DNA from 4 places in the Luteibacter sp. 22Crub2.1 genome. Region 2 is predicted to be linked to each of the others. Evidence: riboswitches for the same ligand, from Rfam matches in the RefSeq annotation. Region 2 holds a riboswitch; each other region holds the start of a gene.
The links. A riboswitch is a leader RNA that binds a small molecule or an ion and turns the genes downstream of it on or off. The one in region 2 is predicted to bind cobalamin.
Positions count from the first base shown of each region.

Region 1: it holds a riboswitch for cobalamin, as region 2 does, so the genes downstream of both, btuB (TonB-dependent vitamin B12 receptor) here and B5X73_RS12680 (CoA-acylating methylmalonate-semialdehyde dehydrogenase) in region 2, are expected to answer to the same signal.
Region 3: it holds a riboswitch for cobalamin, as region 2 does, so the genes downstream of both, metE (5-methyltetrahydropteroyltriglutamate--homocysteine S-methyltransferase) here and B5X73_RS12680 (CoA-acylating methylmalonate-semialdehyde dehydrogenase) in region 2, are expected to answer to the same signal.
Region 4: it holds a riboswitch for cobalamin, as region 2 does, so the genes downstream of both, B5X73_RS10140 (TonB-dependent receptor domain-containing protein) here and B5X73_RS12680 (CoA-acylating methylmalonate-semialdehyde dehydrogenase) in region 2, are expected to answer to the same signal.

Region 1 is NZ_FUYT01000003.1:233,816-239,094, reverse strand. It holds gene B5X73_RS04245 (sensor histidine kinase) at 1-517, shown strand, start outside; gene B5X73_RS04240 (LytR/AlgR family response regulator transcription factor) at 514-1,230, shown strand; partial or broken gene B5X73_RS04235 (acyltransferase) at 1,315-2,391, shown strand; cobalamin riboswitch at 2,415-2,650, shown strand; gene btuB (TonB-dependent vitamin B12 receptor) at 2,773-4,650, shown strand; gene B5X73_RS04225 (hypothetical protein) at 4,679-5,260, shown strand.
Region 2 is NZ_FUYT01000011.1:31,354-36,632, reverse strand. It holds gene B5X73_RS12695 (enoyl-CoA hydratase/isomerase family protein) at 1-75, opposite strand, end outside; gene B5X73_RS12690 (enoyl-CoA hydratase) at 72-869, opposite strand; gene B5X73_RS12685 (acyl-CoA dehydrogenase family protein) at 866-2,041, opposite strand; gene B5X73_RS12680 (CoA-acylating methylmalonate-semialdehyde dehydrogenase) at 2,053-3,567, opposite strand; cobalamin riboswitch at 3,707-3,912, opposite strand; gene B5X73_RS12675 (VOC family protein) at 4,024-4,407, shown strand; partial or broken gene B5X73_RS12670 (aldo/keto reductase) at 4,516-4,973, shown strand; gene B5X73_RS12665 (LysR substrate-binding domain-containing protein) at 5,003-5,215, shown strand.
Region 3 is NZ_FUYT01000002.1:181,871-187,149, reverse strand. It holds gene B5X73_RS02685 (aldo/keto reductase) at 1-434, shown strand, start outside; gene B5X73_RS02680 (glycosyltransferase) at 569-1,852, opposite strand; cobalamin riboswitch at 1,943-2,160, shown strand; gene metE (5-methyltetrahydropteroyltriglutamate--homocysteine S-methyltransferase) at 2,355-4,646, shown strand; gene metK (methionine adenosyltransferase) at 4,922-5,279, shown strand, end outside.
Region 4 is NZ_FUYT01000008.1:99,533-104,811, reverse strand. It holds gene B5X73_RS10150 (SIS domain-containing protein) at 1-314, shown strand, start outside; gene nagA (N-acetylglucosamine-6-phosphate deacetylase) at 337-1,488, shown strand; cobalamin riboswitch at 1,521-1,753, shown strand; gene B5X73_RS10140 (TonB-dependent receptor domain-containing protein) at 1,908-3,803, shown strand; gene B5X73_RS10135 (efflux RND transporter permease subunit) at 4,009-5,279, shown strand, end outside.

The DNA.
Region 1 (5,279 bases), on a different contig from region 2:
ACGCGACGATCGTAAGCGCGATGCCACGCGCATGATCGCCCGCCTGGGCGATTTTCTTCGCGCGACGCTGGAGCAGTCGCCCGGGCACGAAGTGACGGTCGCGGACGAGATCGCCTTTACCTCTACCTACCTGGATATCGAGAAGGCGCGGCTGGGCGACCGGCTGCGCGTGAACATTCACACCGGTCCGGACACGCTCGATGCGCAGGTGCCCTACCTCCTGCTGCAGCCGCTGGTCGAGAACGCCATCCGGCATGGCATCGCACCCCGCCGTGAGGGCGGCCGGATCGACATTCGTGTCGAGCGTGACGGAGGAACACTTCGCGTGTGGGTCGATAACGATCGCTTCGACGGGCCTTCAGCAGGAGGGCAGGGCGTGGGTCTGGCGAATGTACGTGCCCGCCTCGATGCGCTCTATCCCGGCAATCACCTGCTGGAAGCTGGCCCTCGCGGCGATCGGTGGCGCACGGCGGTCACCTTGCCCGGGCGCTCTGCCGTCATGCAGGCAACCGCATGATTCGCATCGCTGTCGTCGATGACGAGCCCCTCGCTCGCAGAGGCGTGCAGGTCCGCCTTAATGCGGAACCCGACGTTATCGTCGTCGCCGAGGCGGCGGATGGTCAGGCGCTGGCCGCCTTGCGTCGAACCGATGTGGATCTTGCGATCGTCGATGTCCAGATGCCTGGCCTGAACGGTATCGATGCCCTGGCGGCGATCCCGCCTCCCGACCGACCGTTGGCGATCCTGCTGACCGCACACGACAGCTTCGCTCTCCGTGCCTTTGAGCTGGGCGCGGTGGATTACCTGCTGAAGCCCATCGATGATGAACGCTTCGCCGAAGCGATTGAACGGGCTCGTCGACAACTTGGCAGGGCGGTGACCACGACAACGAGGCAGGCCGAACGCTTCGTCATTCGTATCGGTGCCCGCATTCACTACGTCGCTGCGGACGAGGTCGAGTGGATCGAGGCCGACGGTGATTACGCGGCGCTGCATGTGCGCGGCGAACGGTATCTGCTCCGCGAAACCCTCCATACGCTGTCCAGACGACTCGACCCGCTGCGCTTTCTCCGGGTGCATCGCTCGGCCATCGTTCGGGTGGATCAGGTCGCCGAACTCCTGCCACGGTCCAATCGCGACGCGGTGGTTCGATTGAAAGATGGTGCGACGCTGCGCGCAAGTCGTACCTATATCGATGCCCTGCTCGCCGCGTTGCACCGCGGGCAATGAGCGCGCCCGCGAATCGCCATAAACGCGCCGCGCATCCGCCCGGACGCGCCCGCACATTGACGTGACACCCAGGGGATCCCACGCATGAACCGCACTCCCGGCCTCGACACGCTGCGCGCGATCGCCATCGCCTGGGTGATGTTGTTTCACAGTTATCTGGTCGGCGGCCTCGGCGAGGGCTTCAGCAAGCTGGAATGGTCGGGGTGGATGGGCGTCGACCTGTTCTTCGTGCTGAGCGGCTACCTCATCGGCACGCAGGTGCTGAAGTCCCTGAAGACCACGGGCAAGCTCGATTTCTTCGGCTTCTATCGACGACGCTTCATACGGATACTTCCCGCCTTCTTCGTCGTGCTGGCACTTTATGCATTATGGCCGGCATGGCGAGAGACGCCGGGCATGCAGCCGTTGTGGCAATTTCCGACGTTCACCTTCAACCTGTTGTTCGACAACGGCGACAACTATGCGTTCTCCCACGTGTGGTCGCTATGCGTGGAAGAACACTTCTATCTCGTCTTTCCCTTGCTGGCCTTCGCGCTGACGCGCAAACCCGCTCTGTGGAAGTTCATCACCGTATGCGTCGCGGTGGTCGCCGGCGGCCTCCTGTTGCGGGCGTGGCTGTGGTCCGATTTGCTGGGACCGGCTCGTGATACGGACATCAGTGCGGGCCTGGTCTATCTCCGTTACCTCTATTACCCCACGTGGTCGCGCCTGGATGGGCTCGTCGCCGGTGTCGCCCTGGCGGCGTGCGGGGTGTATCGCCCGCAGTGGATGGCATGGATCCATGCGCGCGCGGGCTGGGTGCTCGGCGCCGCCACCGTTCTCCTTGGCGTCTGTCTGGTCCTTTTCGACGGTGCACGCCCCCTGTTCTGGCCCTGCGTCATCGGCTACCCCCTGCTGTCGCTGGCGATGGGTGGCTTCGTCGCCGCCTTCAGCGGCCCGACCGTCTTCGCAAGGCTGCGGGTGCCCGGTGCCGGATGGCTGGCCGCCGCTTCGTACAGCCTCTATCTCTGCCACAAAGGCGTTTTTCATCTGACGGAGGGGCTGCTCGGTGACGGTCTGGCCGATCATCGCTTCGTCCGTTTCGCCATCTATGCGGCCGCGACCCTGGCTGGCGGTGCGCTGCTTCACTACGGTGTCGAGCGCCCGTTCCTGCGCTGGCGCGACCGCCACGTTCATGCTTCGGATACACTACCGCCGCCCAAGGTGATTCCCGGTGTCGCAGCCGGGGATTGAAACGGGAATCCGGTGACCCGCGCGATCCACGAGGTCCGCGTCATTCCGGAGCTGCCCCCGCAACGGTAGGCGAGGCAAAGGTCTGCATGAAGCCACTGTGCCCCGAAAGGCATGGGAAGGCGCCGACCGGCAGGGATTCTCCCTGCGCTCGCAAGCCCGGAGACCGGCCTTCGAGGTAACACCGGACAGGCGGAGGGCCATGTCGTGGGTGGCCGGCCGGCCTTCCGCCATCGGCGCTCCCCGCTACCGTCTCCCTGTCTCTCGCCATTCATGCCGCGCGGATGGGCGCGGTAGTGCAGGAGTCACCACGTGTCGCTTCGTATTTCCACCCTCGCGGTCGCCATCGCGATGGCATGCCTCGTTCCCGCCGCGGCCTTCGCCGATGACACCTCCACCGACCTCGACAAGGTCGTGGTCACCGCGAGCCGGACCGAGCAGACCCAGGCGCAGGTGCTGTCCGCCTCCACGGTGATCGACCGTGCCGGGATCGAGCGGCTGCAGCCGCGCTCGCTGGCCGACCTGCTGCGTGCGACGCCCGGTGTGTCCATCGCCAATAACGGCGGCCCGGGCAAGTCGACCTCCGTCTTCATGCGCGGCACCGAGTCCGACCACGTGCTGGTGCTGATCGATGGCGTGAAGGTGGGTTCAGCGACCTCCGGTACGGCGGCCTTCCAGGATATTCCGGTCGACCAGATCGAGCGCATCGAAATCGTCCGTGGCCCGTTCTCCAGTCTCTATGGCTCGGACGCGCTGGGCGGCGTCATCCAGATCTTCACCCGTCGTCCGGAAGGCAGCTTCGTGCCGAACTTCTCCGCCGGCGGCGGCAGCTACGACACCTTGCGCGGCTCGGCCGGCTTCAGCGGACGCGGCGCGAACGGCTGGTACGCGGTGGAAGCGACCCACGACCAGACCGACGGCATCAACGCATGTCGTGGTCGCCCCAGCCCGGGCGGCGGCGGTTGCTACACCTACGAGCCCGACAAGGACGGTTATCGCAACAATGCGCTGTCACTGAAGGGCGGATGGCGCTTCGATGAGCAGTGGGACGCCGACGTGAATGCCATGCGCACCGAAGGCGCCAACCATTACGACGGCACCAGCAGCAACTTCGCCGACTCGTCGACGCAGGTCATTGGCGGCCGTCTGCGCTATACGCCGTCGAAGGACGTGAAGTTCACCCTCAACCTCGGTCGGAGCGGTGACTTCTCGACCGACTACGAGAACGGCGTCTACGCCGATACGTTCAACACGCATCGCGACGTCGCCTCGGTGCAGGCGGACCTCGGTCACGTCGGTGGGGACGCAGGCCAGACCACGCTCGGTTACGACTGGCAGCGCGATCGCGTCGTCGGCAGCACCGACTACTTCGTCGATGCGCGTCGCAATCACGCGATGTTCGGCCAGTGGTTGCAGGCATTCGGCGACAGCTCGATCCAAGCCAGCCTGCGCCGTGACGAGAACAGCCAGTTCGGCGGCAAGACCACCGGCAGCCTGCAGTACGGCTACATGCTGACGAAGGGCCTGCGTGTCACCGGCAGCTACGGCACCGCGTTCAAGGCACCGACGTTCAACGACCTGTACTACCCCGACTACGGCAATCCGGACCTCCGCCCGGAAACTTCCCGCAACTGGGAGCTGGGGCTGCGCGGCACGCCCACGTGGGGTAACTGGTCGATCAATGCCTTCCAGAATCACATCGACAATCTGATCGTCTTCGACTCGAGCCTGACCGGTCCGCTGTTCCCGTTTGGTGGCGCGAACAATATCGACCGCGCACGGATCCGTGGCGTGGAGCTGGCAGCCGATACTACCGTCGCCGACTGGCGCCTCTCGGGTAACGCGACGTGGCTGCAGCCGGAAGACGATAGCGACGACGACAGCAAGGGCAACCTGTTGCCACGCCGTGCCCGCCGTACCGCGAATATCGACGTCGACCGCTCGTTCGGCGCGCTGAGCGTTGGTGCCAGTGTGTTCGCCTCGGGCTATCGCTATGACGACTCGACCAACCTGCACCGACTGGGTGGCTACGCGCTGACCGATCTGCGCATCGCGTACGCCTTCGCGCCGGCGTGGTCGGTGGAGCTGGCCGGCAAGAATGTCTTCGATCGCCACTACGAGACCGCGCGTTACTTCAATCAGCTGGGTCGCAACTACATGCTCACGTTCCGTTACCAGCCCCGCTCGTAATCCGTCCCCCCGTACGAGGTACGCCCCGATGAAACCCCTGTCACGTCCGTTGTTTGTCGCCATGTCGGCATGGTTCGCGCTGATCATGATCGCCACGCGTTTTCATCACTTCGGCGATGTGCTGCATCTTCCCGACGCGTCGATGGCGTTGTTCTTCCTCGGGGGTATCTACCTGCGAAAGCACCTGGCCTTCGTCGCCTTCGTCGTCCTGGCCGTGCTGATCGACTGGGTCTCGATCAGCTACGCGGGCGTGAGCGACTTCTGCATCACGGTGGCCTATTCGTTCATGCCGCTGGCGTACGCCGTGCTCTGGTACGGCGGCCGCCTGGTGGCACCGCGTTTCGACGGTTCACTGGCATCGCATGCGATGGTTTTCGCGGCATTGCTGGTCTGCGCCACGGTCTCGTACGCCATATCCAATGGTGCGTTCTACTGGCTGGGTGGCCGTTACACCGATACCAACATGACCCAGTACGTCCAGCGCTTCATGCAATGGGCGCCGCTCTTCGTGCGTGCCGCCGCGGCGTATGTGCTGGTGGCTCAGGTGGTCCAGGCGGCGGTCTGGCGCTTCGCACCGCGGGCACGGGACGCCGGTACCACTCACGCATGAGCGGCGACACCACGCCATG
Region 2 (5,279 bases):
CGGCGCATGGAGTGTCGCGATGCCGATACGTCGCCCATCCCGCCCGTCGCGCTCTTCGAACAGCACGTCGCTCATGCGTTCTTCCACTCGGCCGTACGCTTCTCGAGAAAGGCGTGTACGCCCTCCGCCTGATCCGCGCTGTCGAACAGGTCGACGAAGGCTTCGCGCTCGGCGACGAGCGCGGCAGCGTGCGTCTGGGTGCGCGTTGCCTGCACCAGGCGTTTGCAGGCCGCCACGCTGGTCGGGCTCTGCTTCGCGGCACGCGCTGCCCATGCGAGCGCGGCGTTCAACCCTTCACCTCGGGGAACCACGTCTTCCACCAGGCCGATGCGCAAGGCCGTCGCGGCGTCGACTCGCTCGCCGAGCAGGATCATCCGCTTCGCCCAGCCCTCGCCGACCAGGCGCGGCAGGTTCTGCGTACCGCCGGCACACGGCAGCAGTCCCACACCCGCTTCCGGCAAGGCCATCTGCGCGTGTTCCTCGGCGATGCGAAGGTCGCATGCGAGTGCACATTCGAGGCCGCCACCCATCGCATAGCCGTTGATGGCCGCGATGCTCACGCCACGGAACGCCGACAACGCCTCGAAGGCCTCACCGAACCGACGGGCGGCTTCACGCGCCAGCGCGCGGTCGCCATCCGCGAACTGCTTGAGATCGGCGCCGGCCGAGAAGAACTTCTCCCCCTCGCCCGTCACCACCAGGGTGTAGACACCACGATCCGCATTCAGCGCCGCGACGAGATCGCGCAGCGCGGAAAGGCTATGTACCGTCCAGGTGTTGGCTGGCGGGTTGCTCAGCGTCACGATGGCCGTGTGGCCTTCGAACGTCAGCCTGAGCCCCGTCCAGTCGGTATCCTTGTAACCGGTCATCGCAACTCCTCTTCAGTGTTGAGCAAGTGGCGCGCCACGATCACGCGCATGATTTCGTTGGTGCCTTCCAGTATCTGATGCACACGGCTGTCGCGCAGCAACCGTTCGATCGGGTACTCGCGGATATAGCCATAGCCGCCATGGAGCTGCAGGGCGTCGTTGCAGATGTTGAATCCCGCATCGGTGGCGAAGCGCTTGGCCATGGCGCACCACACCGTGGCGTCGTGACTGCGTGCGTCGAGCTTGCGCGCTGCCGTGTGCACCATCTGTCGAGCGGCGACCAGCTGGGTCGCCATATCGGCCAGCTTGAACTGCAAGGCCTGGAACTCGCCCAGCTTGCGCCCGAACTGCCGCCGCTCACCGAGATAACGCCGCGCGGCGTCCAGGGCGCCCTGTGCGGCACCGAGTGAACAGGCGCTGATATTGATCCGCCCACCGTCCAGACCCTTCATGGCGATCCGAAACCCATCACCCTCTTCGCCCAGAAGGTTCGCCGCCGGCACACGAACGCCGTCGAACGTGATGCCCCGCGTGGGCTGACTGTTCCAGCCGAGCTTGTCCTCCTTACGCCCATACGTAATGCCTTCGGCGTCGGCGGGTACGGCTAACGCACTGATACCACGCGCACCCTCGCCCCCCGTGCGGGCCATGACCACGAGCATGTCGGTGGCACCGGCTCCCGAGATGAAGGCCTTGCTGCCGTGGAGCACGTACGCGTCACCATCACGCACGGCGCGCGTCTGCAGAGACGCCGCATCGGAACCGGCGCCCGGCTCGGTCAGGCAGTACGACGCAAGCTTCGCCCCGCTGCACAGCGCCGGACCCCATTCGGCGCGCAACGAAGAACGTGCATGCGTCGCCAGCATCCACGTCGCCATGTTGTGGATACTGATGAACGCCGCGGTGGATGGATCGGCGGCGGCGAGTTCCTCAAACACGATCGCCGCATCCAGCCGGGTCAGCCCGCTGCCGCCGGCCGCTTCGTCGACATACAGGCCGCAGAAACCCAGTTCGCCTGCCTTACCGATGGCCTCACGCGGAAAGATGCTCTCGGCGTCCCAGTGCGCCGCACGCGGCGCCAGTTCGGATGCCGCGAAATCGCGCGCCGCCTCGCGAAACGCCATCTGCTCGTCGCTGAAGCCGAAACCTTGCCCCATCACAGGAATATCCATGACGGCCGCCATCACTTGAGGCTGATCGTCGTATTGACGCCGTGGCCGCGCGTGTCATCGTCGAACCAGCGCGAAGTGATCGTCTTGGTCTGCGTGTAGAACGTGACCGCCTGCTTGCCGTAAGGGCCCAGGTCGCCGAGTTTGGACGCACGCGATCCCGTGAACGAGAACAGCGGCACCGGCACCGGGATCGGTACGTTGATACCGACCTGCCCCACATCGATGTCTTCCTGAAAGCGACGGGCAGCCGCACCGCTCTGCGTAAACACGGCCGTACCGTTCCCGTTGGGATTGGCGTTGACCAGATCCATCGCTTCGTCCAGCGTGTCGACCGTGAGGACGACCAGCACGGGCCCGAAGATCTCTTCGTCGTAGATACGCATGCCGGGCTTCACGCCCGAGAAGATGGTCGGCCCGACGAAATTACCGTTGCCGTAGCCCGGCACCCGGTATCCGCGACCGTCGAGCTCCAGCGTCGCGCCTTGTGCCACGCCCGCGTCGATCAGGCTCTCGACGCGGTCACGCGCCAACGATGAGATCAGCGGGCCGACGTCGGTGCCGGCCTCGGTCCCCGCGTTGACCCTCAGTGACTTCGCCTTGGTAACGAGATCGGGAATCCACTCGCGCGCGGCCCCCACCAGCACCGCCGTCGATGCCGCCATGCAACGCTGCCCGGCCGCACCGAAGGCGGCACCGACCATGGCATTTAACGTCTGCTCCTTGTTGGCGTCGGGCAGAACGACAGCGTGATTTTTCGCCCCCATCATGCACTGCACGCGCTTACCGGCTTGCGATGCACGGTGATAAACGTGCGTACCGACCTTCGTCGATCCGACGAAAGACACCGCCTTGATGTCGACGTGATCGCAGATGGCGTTGACCACCTCCTCGCCCCCGTGCACGACGTTGAGCACGCCCCTGGGAATGCCTGCCTCCTGCGCCAGCTCGACCAGCCGCATGGTGACCATCGGGTCCTGCTCCGACGGCTTCAGCACGAAGGTGTTTCCCGTGGCGATGGCCATCGGAAACATCCAAAGGGGGATCATCGCCGGAAAGTTGAACGGCGTGATGCCTGCGCAGACACCCAGCGGCTGCAGCAGTGTGTACGTGTCCACGCCACCGGCCACGTTGTTGGCCAGCTCGCCGAGTTGCAGATTGCCGATGGCGGCCGCCTGCTCCACCACCTCGAGGCCACGGAACACGTCGCCTTCGGCGTCCGGCAGTGTCTTGCCCTGCTCCGCCGTGAGGATCGCCGCCAGTTCCGCCATGTGTTCGCGGATCAGTTGCTGGTACCTGAGGAAGATGCGGGCCCGCGTCCCGATGGGCGTCTTGCGCCAGGTGGCGAACGCGCGCCGGGCGGCGGCGACGGCCGCATCCACCTCCCGGGATGTGGCGAAGGGCACACGTGCCAGGACGACCTGCGTCGCCGGGTTGATCACATCGCGCCATTGTGTGGTCGCGGACTCGACGAACTCACCGTCGATCAGCAGTTTGACGGTCGCGACATCGGTCGCGGCACGATTCATCTCGTTCATGATGCTTGTCTCCATATCGCTCACCCGCGAAACCGGGCGTGCGTGAGCGAGACAAGTCGGTTCGAGGCCACGGACGCCGCATCGAGCCAGCTCGTCCGGTTGCCCACCGCAACACCCGAGGAAGACACCGCAAGCGGTGCCCACCACGGGCCGGTCTCCGGGCTTGCGAGCGATGCGATCCGCATCACCCCGACACCTTCCCGCGTTGCCGCAGTGGTTCTGAGTCGGGTTTTCTCGCCTACCGTTGCGGGGGCAGCGCCGGCATCGGACCGGCTTCCCGTTTCACCCTGCGCACCGGAATGGCGGCGGCAGGACACCTGTGGCCAGCGGGAGTGTAGGCGGCGACGCGGCGAGCGACACGCTGCGATGCAGTAAAGGCGCCTTGGATGCCGCCACGGATTCCGACTAAGCTGCGCGGATCAGCCGTTCCACGCTCAGGAGATCTCCATGATCGACCACACCGGCGCCACCGTCAGCGACTTCGAGCGCAGCAAGCAGTTCTATACGACCGTATTGGCCTCCATCGGCTATGAACTGATCGTGCACTTCCCCGCCTCGAAAACGGGACGTACCGACGTGGCGGGGTTCGGCGAGAACGGCAAGCCGGATTTCTGGATCTACCAGGGCACACCCAATCAGCCGCCGGTACACGTCGCCTTTCGGGTGAGTTCGCAGCAGCTGGTGCGGCTATTTCATCAGACGGCGCTGGATGCGGGCGCGAGGGACAACGGTCCGCCGGGCCCGCGTTCGCACTATCACGAAGGCTATTACGGCGGTTTCGTGCTGGATCCGGATGGCCATAACATCGAGGCGGTGTTTCACGCCGGCTGATGGAAGATCATTGATGAACTGCCCGCATAGGCTCAAGCGGTTTATCCCACTTAATCACTGGACCCCCGGTCGGTAGCATGGCGTCATGGCTACCTTCTGGAGATCACCATGAAAAAGCGCGTTCTCGGTAAAAGCGGCTGGAGGTCTCAGCCGTCGGCTTTGGCTGCATGGGCCTCAATTTCAGCTATAGCCACGTGCTGAGCGGCGACGAGTCAGTCAAGCTCATCCGCGAGGCGGTGGACCTAAGCGTCGATTTCTTCGATACGGCCGAGGTCTATGGTCCGTTTACCAATGAGGAGATCGTCGGCAAGGCCTTCGCGCCGATGCGCGACCGCGTCGTCATCGCGACGAAGTTCGGCTTCGCGTTCGATCCGGAAACGAACAAGCAGACGGGTCTGGACAGCCGCCCGAAAAACATCCGCAAGGCCGCCGAGGGTTCCCTCAAGCGTCTGGGCATCGAGCAGATCGATCTGCTCTATCAGCACCGCGTAGACCCGAACGTGCCGATCGAAGACGTCGCCGGTGCGGTGAAGGATCTCATCCAGGAAGGCAAGGTGAAGCACTTCGCGTCGAAGGCTAGCTGGTGCTCAACGGGATGAACCACATTCTCCGGGCGACCCTGGCGGGCCTTGGTCTGGCCTGGGTGCCCGAGGACGTCGTCGTGCCGCATATCGAGGCCGGACGACTGGTGCGCGTCCTGGAGAGCTGGTGCGACCCGTTTCCGGGCTACCACCTTTACTACCCGAACCGGCGGCAGACCTCCCCCGCACTGACCCTGCTGGTGGATGCGCTACGTTATCGTGGCTGAATCGCCCACAATCCCTTGACGTTTCCGCGATTGACACCATCTCGTAGGTAGCCGAGGATCGAAT
Region 3 (5,279 bases), on a different contig from region 2:
GCATGCAGGATCACTACAACCTGCTGCAGCGTGAGGAAGAGCGCGAGATGATTCCGTTCTGCATCGACGAGCACATCGCGGTGTTGCCTTGGAGCCCGCTGGCACGCGGACGGCTGACGCGCGACTGGGACGAAGGCAGCGACCGGCAGAAGAGCGATGTCTTCGGCGGAACGCTTTACAACGCCACGGAAGATTCGGATCGCGCCATCGTCGCGGCGGTGAAGAAGGTGGCCGATGCGCGTGGCGTGCCTCGTGCGCAGGTGGCATTGTCGTGGGTGGCGCATCGTGACGGCGTCACCGCGCCGATCGTCGGGGCGTCGAAGCCGCAGCATCTCGATGATGCGGTGGCGGCGATCGATCTGGAGCTGACCGAGGAAGAGACGGCAGCTTTGGAGGAGGCTTATACGCCGCGGGCGATCGCAGGGTTCGAGTAAGCGTTGCTTGCGGCAGTTCGGCTATGTTGTTGTCATACGGCGGTCTCGCCGCGCTGCGCGCGGATCGCCAGCGGGGCTGGCTCCTACCAGAGCAACGCATCGCGCTTCTGGTAGGAGCCGGCCCTGCCGGCGATTCAACCCCGCCGCGCCATCGCCTGTTCGATCACGTCCGCGGCCAGCGACGCACCTCGCTCGGCCCGGATGACGCCCGCGGCGCGCTGGGCACGCAAGGCCACGCCTTCGTCAGTCAGGAGGACGCGCAGCTTCGCCGCCGCCCGGTCGGCGCGGTAACGCGATGCCGGCAACACATCGCCCACACCCAGCCGAAGCACACGCGCCGCGTTGTCAGGCTGATCGAAGCCATGTGGCACCACGAGCGCCGGACACCCCGCGCGCAAACTCTCCTGCGTCGTGCCGACACCCCCGTGATGTACCACCGCGGAAGCGCGCGGGAACAACGCGCCGTGTGACGCATATTCCACAGCCATCACCCCGGCTGGCAACGTGTCGGGCAAGCGCGCGCGCATCTCGGGCGAGCCGGTGAGCAAGACGGCACGACATCCGAGCGCCCCTGCCGCCGCCATGCTCTCGCGAAGGAAGGCCTCGCCCGCGTGCACCGCCGCCGATCCCAGCGTAAACACGATCGGCGCGTCACCCGCGTCGAGAAACGCCGACAGCTCCGGGGGAAGGGTTTCGTTGAAGGGCGAGTAACGGCAATAGCCAGTGACCACGCTGTGCGCCGGGGCATCCAGCGGCGCATGCCCCAACAGCGGCGAATACATCGCCAGCACACCATCGCGCGCGTGCTGTCCGCGATGAAACGGATCGCCCCACACCGACACCGGCGCCAGACCCAGCGACTGCCGGAAGCTGCGCACGGCACGTGTCCACGGTGCGGTCACCCGCTCACCGATCCGGCGCACCCAGGCGCCACGACGCGGCGACGCACGTAAGAAACGGTCGAGTCGCGCCATGCCCGTCGCCGGCGGATCGAAAGCGGAAAGGAACACCGCGGGCGACAGGACGGCGGACAACCACGCCACGCGTGTCGTCTCGCCCAGAATCTGGCCGGCGAAGGCGAGCGTCGAGGTGACGATCGCATCGGCCTCCAGACATACTGGCGCCAGCGCGCGGTAGCTCGCCGCGACATCCTCCGCAGCCAGGTCACGTACGACGAAGCGCGGACCGCGCAGCGGATGGAACGCCCGGGCAGCGAAGGCGGCCTTGTCCTCGGGCTCCGCGATCCCGCTGGCAAGGACGAACCTCAGCCCGGCCTCCGCCACCGCCTCGCGATGAATCGCATGGGCACCGATGGTGACCCGATGGCCCCGCGCCGCCAGCTCCCGCCCCACGGACAGGAACGGAAACAGGTCACCCTGCGATCCCACCGTCGCCATCACGATGTGCCTTGCCGCCATGCCTTACTCCCGATGACCTGGCGCATCGTCGCGGGCGACATGTCGACGCGATGCATGCCTGGCTCGTTGACCTGCCCCGTCCGTAGGGCTAACCTCTGGGCCGCCAGCGGTCTTTATCTCTCTATTCGAATAGAAGGATAAAAGCTAAGAGGGAAGCCGGTGAGAATCCGGCGCTGCCCCGCAGCGGTATGTGGAGACGAGCGCGTCATCAGCACTGGATCGATGGCGATCCGGGAAGCGACACGCAAGGCGGCACCCAGGTGCCACATCCACGAGCCCGAAGACCTGCCGCCGGCCTGGGCGCGCGTGCCGTCATGGGTGCGTGTGCCCTGCCCGACCTGGGCCGTCGCGTTCGCGCGAGGGTCCGGTTCGCCCGCGGGGGCGAAGGTCGACGGCAAGCCGCATGACGCCTTCACGCTGCCGCACCTTCCGTGTGGCAGTGCACGTGCGTCCGCGACGAACCGCCCTTCCCTCCTCTTTGCCACGAAGAGGAATCATCCACATGCCACACGTTACCTACCCCGGTTTTCCCCGCATCGGCCGACGCCGCGAACTGAAGCGCGCGCTCGAAAGTCACTGGAGGGGCGAAACCAGCGCCGACGACCTGCTCACCGTCGCCCGTCAGCTCCGCGAACGCCACTGGCGCCTCGCGCGCGACGCGGGAGCCGACAGCGTTCCCGTCAACGACTTCTCGCTTTACGACCATGTGCTCGATGCCGCCGTCGCGGTCGACGCCATTCCCCCGCGCTACCGTGCACTCCATCAGCGCGATCCGCTGGCCGGCTATTTCGCCATGGCACGCGGCCGTCAGGACGGCGAAGTCGACCTGCACGCGCTGGAGATGACCAAGTGGTTCGACACCAACTACCACTACATCGTCCCCGAGCTGCAGGCGGGCCAGTCGTTTGCCACGCGTGCCGACAAGGTCGTCGCGGAATATCGTGAAGCCGTCACCCTCGGCCATGCGGCGCGCCCCGTACTCCTCGGTCCGTTGACCTTCCTCCGTTTGGCCAAGACCGTCGACGGCAGCGATCCTCTGGCGCTGCTCGACGCGTTGCTGCCGGCGTGGAGCGGTTTGCTCGATGCGCTCGCGGACGCGGGTGCCGACTGGATCCAGGTCGACGAACCGGCCCTCGTGCTCGATCTCGAGCCGGACTGGCAGGCGGCCTATCGCGGCGCTTATGCCGCCATCGGTGAACGGTCGCGCGGCCGCATCCTGCTCGCGACCTATTTCGGCGAGCTCGGCGGCAACCTCGAACTGGCGGCGTCGTTGCCCGTCGCCGGCCTGCATGTCGATCTCGCGCGCGCGCCCGGGCAACTGGATGCCGTGCTCGACGCGCTTCCCGCCGGTCGTGTGCTGTCCGCCGGCGTGCTCGACGGCCGCAACATCTGGCTGAGCGACCCGTCCGCCATCGCGCCGCGCATCGCCAGCGCACGCGAGCGCCTCGGCGACGGGCGTCTCTGGCTGTCGACGTCGTGCTCGCTGCTGCACGTGCCGATCGATGCGTCGGAAGAAAAGCACCTGCCGGGTTCGATCGGTGACTGGCTGTCGTTCGCGCGGCAGAAGATCGTCGAACTGCGACGCTATGCCGACGCCGTCGTCGGCGACGACACGGCGCAGCTCGCGCTCTCGCGTCAGCAAGCGACAGTGGAGGCGCGACTGCTTTCTCCCGACGTGCTGCGCGCCGACGTGCGGGCGCGCGTACGTGGACTGACGCCCCAGTTCGGACAGCGCCGCTCGGCCTACGCGTTTCGCGCAAATGTGCAGAAGCAGCGCTTTGGCCTGCCCGACCTGCCGACCACCACCATCGGCTCGTTTCCGCAGACCACGGAACTACGCCTTGCGCGTGCCGCGCATCGCTCGGGCAAGCTCGACGACGAGGCTTATACGGCCGTGCTTCGCGAGGAGGTGCGGCGCGCCGTGGCGTTTCAGGAAGAAGCGGGGCTCGATGTCCTCGTGCACGGCGAGCCCGAGCGCAACGACATGGTCGAGTACTTCGGCGAACAGCTGCAAGGCTACGCGTTCACGTCTCTGGGCTGGGTGCAGAGTTACGGCTCGCGCTGCGTCAAGCCGCCGATCGTCTTCGGTGACGTGGCGCGTCCCGCCGCGATGACCGTCGCCTGGTCCGCATACGCCCAGTCCCTGACCGCCAGGCCGATGAAGGGCATGCTTACCGGTCCGGTGACGATGCTGCAGTGGTCGTTCGTACGTGACGATCTCCCGCGTGCCGAGGTGTGCCGACAGATCGCCCTGGCTTTGCGTGACGAGGTCCACGATCTCGAGAAAGCCGGCATCGGCATCGTGCAGATCGACGAGCCGGCGCTGCGCGAAGGCCTTCCCCTCCGCCGGGGTGACTGGGCCACCTATCTGGACTGGGCGGTCGACGCGTTCCGGATTACCGCGGGTGGCGTCAGCGACTCGACTCAGATCCATACCCACATGTGCTACTCGGAGTTCAACGACATCATCGAGGCGGTCGCCGCGATGGACGCGGACGTGATCTCGATCGAGACCAGCCGCTCGCGGATGGAGCTGCTGGACGCCTTCACACGGTTCCGTTACCCGAACGGCATCGGACCCGGCGTCTACGACATTCACTCCCCGCGCGTGCCCGGCAAGGAGGAAATGGCCGATCTGCTGTCCCGGGCGCTCCAGGTGCTTCGTCCGGACCAGCTCTGGGTCAATCCCGATTGCGGCCTGAAGACCCGCGGCTGGCCCGAGGTAGCTGAGGCCCTGACCGGGATGGTGGCCGTGGCCCGGGCGGCCCGCGAACGGCTGGCGGAGGTGGCCTGACGGAAAAAGGGGCACCGTGTCCCCGCGCTGTTGGCCTTTCGCGCGCGGGGCGCGCTCCCATACGGCGGCTGCCGTAGGAGCGCGCCCCGCGCGCGAAAGGCCAACAGAGCGGGCGGCAACCCCCTCCCAACCCCCCTCCTACCCCTTCCCCCGCTGAACATCCATGCAATCGTCACCCGCCGGGGGTACCCTTGCCGCTGCAAACCGGCGACGGGGCGTGTATCATGGCGCGCCCCATTTATCTCTTTATCCGTAAAGAAGGATATATACCCTCGATGAGCAATTTCCTCTTCACCTCCGAGTCGGTCTCCGAAGGCCATCCGGACAAAATCGCCGACCAGATCTCCGACGCCGTTCTGGACGCCATCCTGGCCCAGGACCCGCGTGCGCGCGTGGCCTGCGAGACGCTGGTGAAGACCGGTGTCGCCATCGTCGCGGGTGAGATCACCACCAGCGCCTGGATCGATCTGGAAGCGCTGACCCGTAAGGTCATCCTCGACATCGGCTACGACTCCTCGGAAGTCGGGTTCGACGGCGAGACCTGCGGCGTTCTCAACCTGATCGGCAAGCAGTCGCCTGACATCAACCAGGGCGTGGACCGCAAGAAGCCGGAAGAACAGGGCGCTGGCGACC
Region 4 (5,279 bases), on a different contig from region 2:
CGGCCGAAGTGAAACACGGCCCGATGGCGCTGGTCGGCCCGGACTTCCCGGTGCTGTTCTTCGCGCAGAACGACGACACGCTCCCGGGCGTGCTCGATGTCGCCGCCGAGTTCCGCAAGCGTGGCGCCAATGTCTGGATCGCCGCGCCGGGTGCGACGGGTGAGGGTGTGCTGCCGCTGGTCGCCACCGCACCGATCGCCGCGCCGCTGATCACGGTGCAGAGCTTCTACCGCGCCACGGCGGCGCTCGCGCTGAAGCGCGGCTTCAATCCCGACGTGCCGCCGCACCTGAATAAAGTCACCGAGACCGTCTGACCGTCACCCTCAAGGAATCGCCATGACTCTCGCCCTCGTCAACGGCCGCGTGCTTACCGACAACGGATTCCAGAGCGGCTTTGCCGTGCTGGTCGACGATGGAAAGATCACCGGACTGGCGCTGCCATCCGATCCGCGCGTGCGCGCGGCGGAGCGCCATGACCTCGGTGGTCGCACCTTGCTGCCCGGCTTCATCGACTGCCAGGTCAACGGCGGGGGCGGCGTGTTGTTCAACGATGCACCGACGGTCGACGCGATCCGCACGATCGGCGAGGCACACGCGAGATTCGGCACCACGGGTTTTCTGCCCACGCTGATCAGTGACGACGCGGAGGTCATGGCGAAAGCCATCGATGCCGTGAACGACGCGGTCGCCCAGGGCGTGCCGGGCGTGCTCGGCATCCATCTGGAAGGCCCGTTCATCGCACCCGAGCGCAAGGGCGTGCACGACCCGGCCAAGTTTCGCATCGCCGATGCCGACGATGTCGCGATGGTCGCGCGGCGCCACGGCGGCGTGACCCTGCTGACGCTGGCCCCCGAGCGCGCTTCCGCGGAAGTACTCCAGCAGCTGGTCGCCAACGGCGTCATCGTAGCCGCGGGCCACACGGCGGCCGACTACGAGACCACGCGCCATGCACTGGCGACGGGCGTGCGCGGCTTCACCCATCTGTTCAACGCGATGACACCCTTCACCAGCCGCGAGCCTGGCGTCGTCGGTGCCGCGCTCGAAGACCAGGCCAGCTGGTGCGGTCTGATCGTCGACGGCCACCACGTGCACCCGACCTCGCTGCGTGTCGCCATCGCGGCGAAGGCGCCACGGAAGATGATGCTGGTCACCGACGCGATGCCGCCCGTGGGGTCGGACAATCCGAACTTCGTGCTCAAGGGCGAAACCATCACCGTGCGCGACGGCGTCTGCCAGACGGCGGACGGCACGCTGGCCGGCTCCGCGCTGGACATGGCCACGGCGGTGCGCAATACGGTCGACATGGTTGGCGTGGCCTACGATGAAGCCGCGCGCATGGCGTCGACGTATCCGGCCGCGTTCCTCGGCCTCGGCGCCACCCACGGTCATATCGCCGCCGGTTACCGCGCCGACTTCGTCGTGATGGACGAGACCCATACGGTGATCGAAACCTGGATCGGCGGCGAGCGCGTTTACGCCGCAGGCTGATCGGCCGGTCGTGACAGCGCCCCACCCTCCGGTTAAAGTCGCGGGGTTCGGGTGTCCCCGGGGCGTCGCGCCACGGGGATGAAACGGGAAGCCGGTGCGCCGCCTCTGCGGCAAGGCCGGCACTGCCCCCGCAACGGTAAGCGCTCGGGGTCGTCACGGCCCCTCGGACACGGCTTCAGCCACTGCGACAGCGGGAAGGCGCCGGTCCGACACCCCCTCGGGGACGGCGTGAGTCCGGAGACCGGCCCGACGACGCGCCCCGTGAGCCATCCCGGGGCGTCGTCCCGTTTCGGGCGATTCGCGGAGGGCGAATCCGGACAGTCATCCGGGTTCCGCCCGTGTGCCGTTCGCCGTATGTCCTCCTCGCGCGCCCTTTGAGCTACGCATTGCCGCGCTATGCGGCGGAGGAAGACCGTTCCATGAAGAAGACCCTGCTCGCGGCAGCCCTGCTGTCGTCGATCGCCGCTGCCCACGCGGCCGACGCCCCGGACGCCCTCGATCCCGTGATCGTCACCGCGACCCGCACGGCCACGCCACTGGACGAGGTACTCGCCCCGGTGACCGTGATCACCCATGAAGACATCGAGCGTCTGCAGCCGCGTAACGTCCAGGACCTGCTCGCCGGGCTGCCCGGTGTGGTCATGGCCAACACCGGCGGTATCGGCCAGCAGACCTCGCTGTTCATGCGTGGCAGCAACTCCTCGCACACGCTGGTCCTCGTGGACGGTGTCCGCGTGGGTACCGTGGGCGCGGGTCTGCCGGCTTACGAGCAGCTGGCGGTCGAGCAGATCGACCATATCGAGGTCGTCCGCGGTCCGCGCTCGAGCCTTTACGGCTCCGACGCGATCGGCGGCGTCATCCAGATCTTCACCCGCCACGGCCAGGCCGGCGAAGCGCCGACCCCGAGCCTCTCGGTCACCGGCGGCAGCCACGGCTACACCGCCGGCCAGGTCGGCGTGTCGGGCGGCACGACCCACGGCTGGTACAACGCCAGCCTCGGCGGCCAGTACACCTCGGGCATCAATGCCTGCCGCATCGGCGCGGGCACGGCGTTCAAGGGCTGCTTCACCGACGAGCCGGACCATGACGCCTATCGCACGTACAACGGCGCACTGTCGGGCGGTTATCGCTGGGACGACGGCACCGAGCTCACCGGCAGCTGGCTGCGCAGCAAGGGCGATATCGAATACGACGGCGACTACCAGAACCTGACCCGACGCTCGCAGCAGGTCGCCGGCGCGAAGCTGGCTTTCGACGTGCTGTCCGCGTGGCGCATGTCGGTCAGTCTGGGCCAGAACCAGGACCGCGCCGACAACTACCTCAACGGCGCCGACAAGGGCTATTACGACGCGGACTTCAACTACGTCACCGGTGCCGACAAGCTGCGCGTGGGATATCTGTACTCTAAGCGCAATCAGGGTTCCTGGCAGAACGACTTCACGCTGGCCCCGGGCCAGACGCTGAGCGCCGGCGTCGACTACCAGCAGGAAAAGCTGAGCAGCGACACGGATTATCTCAAGGACACCCGCAACAACACGGGCGTGTTCGCGCTCTACCAGGGCGTGTTCGGCCCGCATGAGATCCAGCTGTCGGCCCGCCACGACCACAACACCCAGTTCGGCAACCACACGACCGGCTCGGCCGCCTATGGCTTCCGTTTCGACAACGGCATGAAGGTCACGGCCTCTTATGGCACCGCCTTCCACGCGCCGACCTTCAACGACGAGTACTACCCGTACGGCGTGCCCACGGTGAACCTCAAGCCGGAGAAGTCGCGCACCGCCGAGATCGGCCTGTCGGGTCGTCCGGGCATCTGGAACTGGGCCGTCAACGCCTACCAGAGCCAGGTCGACGACCTGATCGGCTACGACGCGAACTTCCTGCCGGTCAACGTCAGCAAGGCCCGCCTGCGCGGCCTCGAAGGCCAGGTCGGCGCGGACGTCGATGGCTGGCACGTGCGCGGCTACCTGACGCTGCAGCAGCCGCTGGACCGGGACAGCGGGCTCGAGAAGGACAACCTGCTGGCCCGCCGTCCGCGTCGCACCGGTCGCGTGGATCTGGACAAGGACCTGGGCGCGTTGACACTGGGTGGCTCGGTCTACGCCTCGGGTTACAGCTACGACGACGCGGCCAACACGACGCGTCTGGGCGGCTACACGACCGCGGATCTGCGTGCCACCTGGCACATGGACGATGCCTGGAGCGTGCAGGGCCGGGTCGCGAACGTGGCGGACAAGCGGTACGAGACGGCGGCGTATTACAACCAGCTGGGGCGGACCTACTATGTGACCGTGCGGTTCTCGCCCGTACGCTGAGGGAGCACCGTGTAGGAGCGCGCCCTGCGCGCGATGTTTCACGGCATCGCGCGCAGGCGCGCTCCTACCCCTGGCGCCGGGTTCGGGCAAACGCCGCACCCCTGCCTTCCGGCAGGGCCCCCACTAAAGGCACACGCCACGGACCGGCGCGGACGTCATAAAGTCCCCGGGCGCGGGTATGCTTCCCGCGATCACAGGAAGTGTCGTGAACGTTTTTGCACCTTTCATTCGCCGGCCGATCGGAACCTCGCTGCTTGCGGCGGGGCTCGTGCTGTGCGGCTCCATCGCCTACATGCTGCTCGGCGTGGCGGCCCTGCCGTCCATCGAAGTGCCCGCCGTCTTCATCCAGACGCAGATGCCCGGTGCGAACGCGCAGACGATGGCCTCGACCATCATCGCCCCCCTGGAGCGCCACCTCGGCCAGATCCCGGGCGTGGACCAGATGTATTCCAACAGCTCGGAAGGCAGCGGCTTCGTCCGCCTCCGTTTCAGCATGGACCGCTCCACCGATGCCGCCGCGCGTGACGTGCAGGCCGCGATCAACGCGTCCGCCGCCGACCTGCCGGCCGGCATGCCCAGCCCCCCGCAGTACTTCAAGTTCGACACCGGCCAGATTCCCGTTCTGCTGGTGTCGTTCACCTCGAAGTCGCTGCCGCCGGACAAGCTCTACGACGTCGTCGATACCCTGATCCGGCCCGCCGTGGCGCAGATCGATGGCGTGTCGCGCGTACAGGTCTTCGGTGGGACCCCGCACGCCGTGCGCGTGGAGCTGGATACCCGCGCGTTGTCGTCCAAGGGGCTCACCGCCAACGATGTGTCCAATGCGCTGCATGCCGCCAACGTGACCTCGCCGCAGGGCCTGCTGTCCGACGGCAAGGCACAGATGACGGTCGTCGCGAACGACAGCATTCGCGACGCGAAGGATTTCGGCGACATCCTCATCGCGATGCGCAACAACGTGCCGGTGCGCCTCTCGGACATCGCCCGCGTCTACAACGGCCAGCAGGACCAGTACCAGGCCGCATGGTTCCAGGGCGAGCGCTCGGTCACCATGCAGATGAGCAAGCGTCCGGAGGCGAACTCCATCGCCACCGCCGACGCGATCCGTGCCGCGCTGCCGCGCTTCCGTTCGCTGCTGCCGGCGGACGCGAAGGTTACGCCCATCTTCGACCTGACCCAGACCACGCAGTCCGCGCTGCACGAGGTCAAGGTCGCGCTGCTGATCAGCATCGTCATGGTCTTCCTGGTCATGATGGTGTTCCTGCGCCGTCTCGGTCCGACGCTGATCGCGACGCTGAGCGTGCCGTTGTCCCTGGCCGGCGCCTTCGTGGTGATGTGGACACTCGGCTATACGCTCAACACGATGTCGCTGATGGCGCTGGTGCTGTGCATCGGTTTCGTCGTCGATGACGCCATCGTGGTCATCGAGAACATCGTCCGGCACATGGAGAACGGCAGTAAACCGATGCCGGCGTC